Regions from separate parts of the Variovorax sp. SPNA7 genome, predicted to be linked through region 1. Evidence: riboswitches for the same ligand, from Rfam matches in the RefSeq annotation. Region 1 holds a riboswitch; the other holds the start of a gene.

Region 1 (3,404 bases):
GCGACCACACCACGTCGACCCACAGGTCGAGCCCGTTGCTGAGGTTCTCGAACGGAATCTCGACCAGCGCGCCGGCGGCCACGTGCGGCCTGGCGAAATTGCGCGGCAGCCAGCCCCAGCCGAGTCCGGCCGTGATCAGGCTCAGCGCGGCCAGCGCGTTGTCGGTGCGCCAGACGTGGCGTGCGAACACGAAGCGCGGATCGCTGGTGGCGAGGTCGCGCCCCGCCACCACGATCTGCCGGGTGTTCGTGAGGTGCTCCTCGCGCAGCCGCTCGCCGGCGGCCGCCAGCAGCACGGGATGGCCGGGCGCCATCACGGCCACCATGGTGTCGCTGCCGACTTCCTGGAACCCCTCGCGGCCGTCGAGGCTCGGGCGCTCGAACACCAGCGCCAGCTGTGCGCGGCCGCTGTGCAGCAGCGCCAGCGCATCGGCCTGCGGCGCCGCCAGCACCTCGACCTGCAGCAGCGGATATTCCTCGGCCAGCGCGGCCAGCGGCCCGCTCCAGGGCGCCGCCAGCAGTTCCGGCGCAATGGCCAGCGTGAGGCGGTTTTCCAGGCCCTGCGTGAGCGCCAGGGCCTGCACCTGCAACTGCTTCAGCTGGGCCGCCAGGAGGCGCGCCTGCGGCTCCAGCGAACGGGCCGCGGCGGTCGGCTGCGGCTCGCGGCCGCTGCGGTCGAACAGGGGCAGGGCCAGTTCGGCCTCGAGGTTGGCAATGGCCATGCTGACGGCCGAGGGCACCTTGCGCAGCGCGCGCGCCGCGGCCGAGAAGGAGCCGTGGTCGATCACGGCCAGGAAGACCTCGACGTTGTCGCTGGAGAAAGCCATCTGCTGCGCCGATCTATCAATAAAACTGAAATAAGTTGACTTTTTATATCAGCGAACGGCAAATAAAGTCCAGCCATCGTCTTCATTTGCCAGAGGAAACAGTCATGCAGGGGTTCCAGCGCCGCGTCGTCTACATCAGCCTTTACGAAGGGATCGCCATCGTGGCCGCCAGTGCCGGGCTGGCGCTGATGACGGACGCCGGGCTCGGGCATTCGGGCGTGTTGGCGGTGGCCGCCTCGGTCATTGCCGTGATCTGGAACCTGGTTTTCAACGCCCTGTTCGAGCGCTGGGAGTCGCGCCAGGCGGTGCGCGGGCGCAGTGTGCGCCGGCGCGTGGCGCATGCCATCGGCTTCGAGGGCGGGCTGATCGCGGTGCTGGTGCCACTGTTCGCCTGGGGCCTGGGCGTGACGCTGTGGCAGGCGCTGGTGATGGACCTGGGGCTGGTGGTGTTCTTCCTGGTCTACACCTTCGTCTTCAACTGGGGCTTCGACCGGGTGTTCGGGCTGCCGGCCTCGGCCGCGCCCGCCAAGGCCGGCTCGGCAGCGGCGGCCGGGCAGGGGGCCTGAACGCCCCTGGCGGCCGCGGCCCTTGCCGCAGCCGGTAAAATTGCGCTCCCTTCCAAGGAGCGTTGCAGCGGCGGCCTACGTCAAGAGGCCCGCCGTCAGGCTTGGAAGGCGCCCCGCCGGCCGGGGCGCAAGCCGCAACAAACGACGCTCACCTGACGTTTTTTCCTGCCCAGGTGAGCCCCCATGAGCGAAGTTTCCACGCCCCGCGTCCCCCCGATGAAGCTGTCCGGCCTCGAGCCGGTGGCCATCGACGCCGGGTCGCTGTTCGTCAACATCGGCGAGCGCACCAACGTCACCGGCTCCAAGGCCTTCGCGCGGATGATCCTGAACGGCCAGTTCGAGGACGCCCTGGCCGTGGCGCGCCAGCAGGTGGAGAACGGCGCGCAGGTGATCGACATCAACATGGACGAGGCCATGCTCGACAGCAAGGCCGCGATGGTGCGCTTTTTGAACCTGATCGCCAGCGAGCCCGACATCGCGCGCGTGCCGGTGATGGTCGACAGCTCCAAGTGGGAAGTGATCGAGGCGGGCCTGCGCTGCATCCAGGGCAAGGGCATCGTCAACTCCATCTCCATGAAGGAGGGCGTCGACAAGTTCAAGCACGAGGCCAAGCTCGTGAGGCGCTACGGCGCCGCCGCGGTGGTGATGGCCTTCGACGAGAAGGGCCAGGCCGACACCTACGAGCGCAAGATCGAGATCTGCGAGCGCGCCTACCGCATCCTGGTGGACGAGGTCGGCTTTCCGCCCGAGGACATCATCTTCGACCCCAACATCTTCGCGATTGCCACCGGCATCGAGGAGCACGACAACTACGCGGTCGACTTCATCAACGCGGTGCGCTGGATCAAGCAGAACCTGCCGGGCGCCAAGGTGTCGGGCGGCGTGAGCAACGTGAGCTTCAGCTTCCGCGGCAACGACCCGGTGCGCGAAGCGATCCACACCGTGTTCCTGTACCACGCGATCCAGGCGGGCATGGACATGGGCATCGTCAATGCCGGCATGGTGGGCGTGTACGACGATCTCGAGCCGACCCTGCGCGAGCGCGTGGAAGACGTGGTGCTGAACCGCCGCCCCGACGCTGGCGAGCGTCTCGTCGAAGTGGCCGAGACCGCCAAGAGCGGCGCCAAGGACGACAGCAAGAAGCTCGAATGGCGCGGCACGCCGGAGCATCCGGTGCACGTCAACCAGCGCCTCTCGCACGCGATGGTGCACGGCATCACCGACTTCATCGTCGAGGACACCGAAGAGGCCTACCAGCAGATCCTTGCCAAGGGCGGGCGTCCGCTGCACGTGATCGAGGGGCCGCTGATGGACGGCATGAACATCGTGGGCGACCTGTTCGGCCAGGGCAAGATGTTCCTGCCGCAGGTGGTGAAGTCGGCGCGTGTGATGAAGTCGGCCGTGGCCCACCTCATTCCCTACATCGAGGAAGAAAAGCGCCAGGACGAGGCCGCGGGCCGCGACGTGCGCACCAAGGGCAAGATCATCATCGCCACCGTGAAGGGCGACGTGCACGACATCGGCAAGAACATCGTCACCGTCGTGCTCCAGTGCAACAACTTCGAGGTGGTGAACATGGGCGTGATGGTCCCGTGCCACGAGATTCTTGCCAAGGCGAAGGTCGAGGGCGCGGACATCGTGGGCCTCTCCGGCCTCATCACGCCGAGCCTGGAAGAAATGCAGTACGTGGCCGGCGAGATGCAGAAGGACGACCACTTCCGCATCCGGAAGATCCCGCTCCTGATCGGCGGCGCCACCACCAGCCGCGTGCACACCGCAGTCAAGATCGCGCCGCACTACGAAGGCCCGGTGGTCTACGTGCCCGATGCCTCGCGCAGCGTGAGCGTGGCGCAGTCGCTGCTCAGTGACCAGGCGAGCGCGTACATCGACGAGATCAACGCCGACTATGACAAGGTGCGCACGCAGCACGCCAACAAGAAGCAGGTGCCGATGTGGCCGCTGGCCAAGGCGCGCGCCAACAAGACGTCGGTCGACTGGTCCGGCTACACGCC
Region 2 (3,404 bases), 930 kb from region 1:
GATGAACGACAGGTCGCCGACGATCAGGTCGAAGCGCAGGTCGGAAGGCTCCTCGCCTTCTTCGTCGTCCTGCAGATCGTCCGGCGACAGCGCACGCGCATTGACGCCTTCGATGGCGACCACGCGCTCGTCCTCGCGCAGCTTCGGATGCAGCTGCCCATGGCCGACGTCGACGCCCACCACCTTGGCCGCGCCGGCTTGCAGCAGGCAGTCGGTGAAGCCGCCGGTCGACTGGCCCACGTCGAGGCACAGCTTGCCGTCGGCGCTGACGCCGCTGGCTGCCAGCGCGCCTTCGAGCTTGAGCCCGCCGCGCGAGACGTAGCGCGCCTCGGCTGCATCGTCGAGTTCGACCTCGGCGGACTCGGGCACCTCGTCGCGGTTCTTCACCACCGGGCGCCACGCGTCCGCGCTGCCCGCATCGCGCCAGCGCATGCCGCCGGCGATCAGCCGCACGGCCTGCGAACGCGACGCGGCCAGGCCGCGCTCCACCAGCAATTGGTCGGCGCGCATCAGTACCGGTACGTGTCCGGCTTGTAGGGGCCGTTCTTGCTCACGCCGATGTAGGTGGCCTGCTCGTCCGTCAGCTCGGTCAGCATCGCGCCGACCTTCTTCAGGTGCAGGCGCGCGACCTTCTCGTCGAGGTGCTTGGGCAGCACGTAGACCTTGCCGGCCTGGTAGGCGTCGGGCTTGGTGAAGAGCTCGATCTGGGCGATGGTCTGGTTGGCGAACGACGACGACATCACGAAGCTCGGATGGCCCGTGCCGCAGCCCAGGTTCACGAGGCGGCCCTTGGCCAGCAGGATGATCTTCTTGCCGTCGGGGAAGGTGATGTGGTCGACCTGCGGCTTGATCTCTTCCCACTCGTACTTCTCGATCGACGCGACGTCGATCTCGTTGTCGAAGTGGCCGATGTTGCAGACGATGGCCTGGTCCTTCATCTTGACCATGGTGTCGTGCGTGATCACGTCCTTGTTGCCCGTGGTGGTCACGAAGATGTCGGCCTTGTCGGCGGCATATTCCATGGTGACGACCTTGTAGCCTTCCATCGCGGCCTGCAGCGCGTTGATGGGGTCGATCTCGGTCACCCACACCTGGGCGCTCAGCGCGCGCAGCGCCTGGGCCGAGCCCTTGCCCACGTCGCCGTAGCCGGCCACGCAGGCCACCTTGCCGGCGATCATCACGTCGGTCGCGCGCTTGATGCCGTCCACCAGCGATTCGCGGCAACCGTAGAGGTTGTCGAACTTGCTCTTGGTGACCGAGTCGTTCACGTTGATGGCGCGGAACAGCAGCGTGCCCTTGGCGCTCATCTCGTTCAGGCGGTGCACGCCGGTGGTCGTTTCCTCGGTCACGCCGATGATCTCGGCCGACTTGCGGGTGTACCAGGTCGGATCGACGGCCAGCTTGGCCTTGATGGCGGCGTAGAGGATGCGTTCTTCCTCGCTGGTGGGCTTGGACAGCACGCCCAGGTCCTTCTCGGCGCGCTGGCCCAGGTGCATCAGCAGCGTGGCGTCGCCGCCGTCGTCCAGGATCATGTTCGGGCCTTCGCCCTGCGAACCCTTGGGACCGAAGTCGAAGATGGCGTGGGTGTAGTCCCAGTAGTCCTTCAGCGACTCGCCCTTGATCGCGAACACCGGCGTGCCGGCGGCGGCAATCGCGGCGGCGGCGTGGTCCTGCGTCGAGAAGATGTTGCACGAGGCCCAGCGCACGGTGGCGCCGAGCGCCTGCAGCGTCTCGATCAGCACGGCCGTCTGGATCGTCATGTGCAGCGAGCCCGTGATGCGCGCGCCCTTGAGCGGCTGCGCCTTCGAGAACTCTTCGCGGATGGCCATCAGGCCGGGCATTTCGGTTTCCGCGATCCTGATTTCCTTGCGGCCCCAGGCGGCCAGCGAAAGATCGGCAATTGCCTGGTCGGCGGTGGAAACGGGGGTGGGCTTGAGAACAGCGCTCATGAGAACTCCAACAAAGCTAGTTTGAAAGGTGCCACTGCGTTCGGGGGAAAAGACTCACCGCGAGAACAGCGGGTGAGCGTGGTTGCGATGTGGTCCGAGCCTCACGCCTGGCGGCGCTGCAACGCTCCTCGGAACCGCGGATTGTAGACGGGGCGGCAAGGCGAGCCAATCGCCGGGGCATCCCACATGCCGGAAAGCGCAATTCGCATCCGGGGCATACATCGACTTGGCCCCGACCCCGGAGGTTCCAAGGGAAATCCCGCAGGCAAATCCTGCCGCCGCGGCGCTGCGGGCGGGCTGCCGCGGCGTATCGTGGCGAGGGACTGCTGGCCGTCCGGCCGGTCCTTGCCACTCACCCGTTCGTTCTTCACCCGACACAGGAGATACCGCACCATGGCCACAGCCAAGAAAGCCGCCGCGAAGAAGACCACCGCCAGCAGCAGCACCCGGGCGGCTCCCGACGCCGCCGACATGCTCGACCCGATGAAGAATCTCAAGGCCATGACCGACCGCCTGCAGGACCTCAACCTGACCGGCGGCGCGAGCAAGCTGCTCGAGAGCGGGCAGAAGGACCTCCAGGCCCTGATGCAGGCGAACCAGAAGTCCTACCAGGGCCTGCAGACCGTGGTGCAGCGGCAGACCGAGATGATCAAGAGCGCCATCGCCGAATGGCAGACGGCCGCCAAGGAAATGCCCGGCAAGGATGCCAAGGCCAACCTCGCCAAGCTCGACGAGCTCGGCCGCCAGTCGTTCCAGCGCGCCATCGACGACATCAAGGAACTGGCCAACCTTGCGGCCAAGTCGCAGGCCGATGCGTTCGAGCTGGTGCGCCAGCGGATCCAGGCCAATGTGGATGAAGTGACGAAGTTGCTGCAGCGCAAGTAAGGCGTTTTCGGCGGGTCGGGCAGGCGGCTCGGGGCCGCCTTCTAAAATCGGGCCATCCCCCTGCAGATTGCCCCATCTTGTCTTTTCTCGCCGAAACCCGCCGCCGTCGCACCTTCGCGATCATTTCCCACCCCGACGCCGGCAAGACCACGCTGACCGAGAAGCTGCTGCTTTTCTCCGGCGCGATCCAGATCGCCGGCTCGGTAAAGGCGCGCAAGGCTTCGCGCCACGCCACCTCCGACTGGATGGAAATCGAGAAGCAGCGCGGCATCTCGGTGGCCTCGTCGGTCATGCAGATGCTGTACCGCGACCACGTGATCAACCTGCTCGACACGCCCGGCCACAAGGACTTCTCGGAAGACACCTACCGCGTGCTCACGGCGGTCGACTCGGCCCTGATGGTGATCGACGCGGCCAACGGCGTGGAGGCGCAGACGCGCCGGCTGATCGAGGTCTGCCGCCAACGCGACACGCCCATCATCACCTTCGTCAACAAGATGGACCGCGAGGTGCGCGAGCCGCTCGACATCCTCGACGAAGTGGAGCGCGAGCTCGGCATGCCCTGCGTGC

Evidence for each region. Region 1 has a riboswitch for S-adenosylhomocysteine ahead of metH (methionine synthase). Riboswitches for the same ligand answer to the same signal wherever they lie in the genome.
Region 2: another riboswitch for S-adenosylhomocysteine. It lies ahead of ahcY (adenosylhomocysteinase); the one in region 1 lies ahead of metH (methionine synthase).

What each region holds. Positions count from the first base shown of each region.
Region 1 covers NZ_CP138513.1:185,419-188,822, forward strand. Annotated here, with positions in the region: gene RZE77_RS00910 (LysR family transcriptional regulator) at 1-826, opposite strand, end outside; gene RZE77_RS00915 (PACE efflux transporter) at 931-1,392, shown strand; S-adenosyl-L-homocysteine riboswitch at 1,441-1,549, shown strand; gene metH (methionine synthase) at 1,609-3,404, shown strand, end outside.
Region 2 covers NZ_CP138513.1:5,138,856-5,142,259, forward strand. Annotated here, with positions in the region: gene RZE77_RS24070 (TlyA family RNA methyltransferase) at 1-510, opposite strand, end outside; gene ahcY (adenosylhomocysteinase) at 510-1,949, opposite strand; S-adenosyl-L-homocysteine riboswitch at 2,017-2,085, opposite strand; gene phaP (TIGR01841 family phasin) at 2,343-2,834, shown strand; gene RZE77_RS24085 (peptide chain release factor 3) at 2,912-3,404, shown strand, end outside.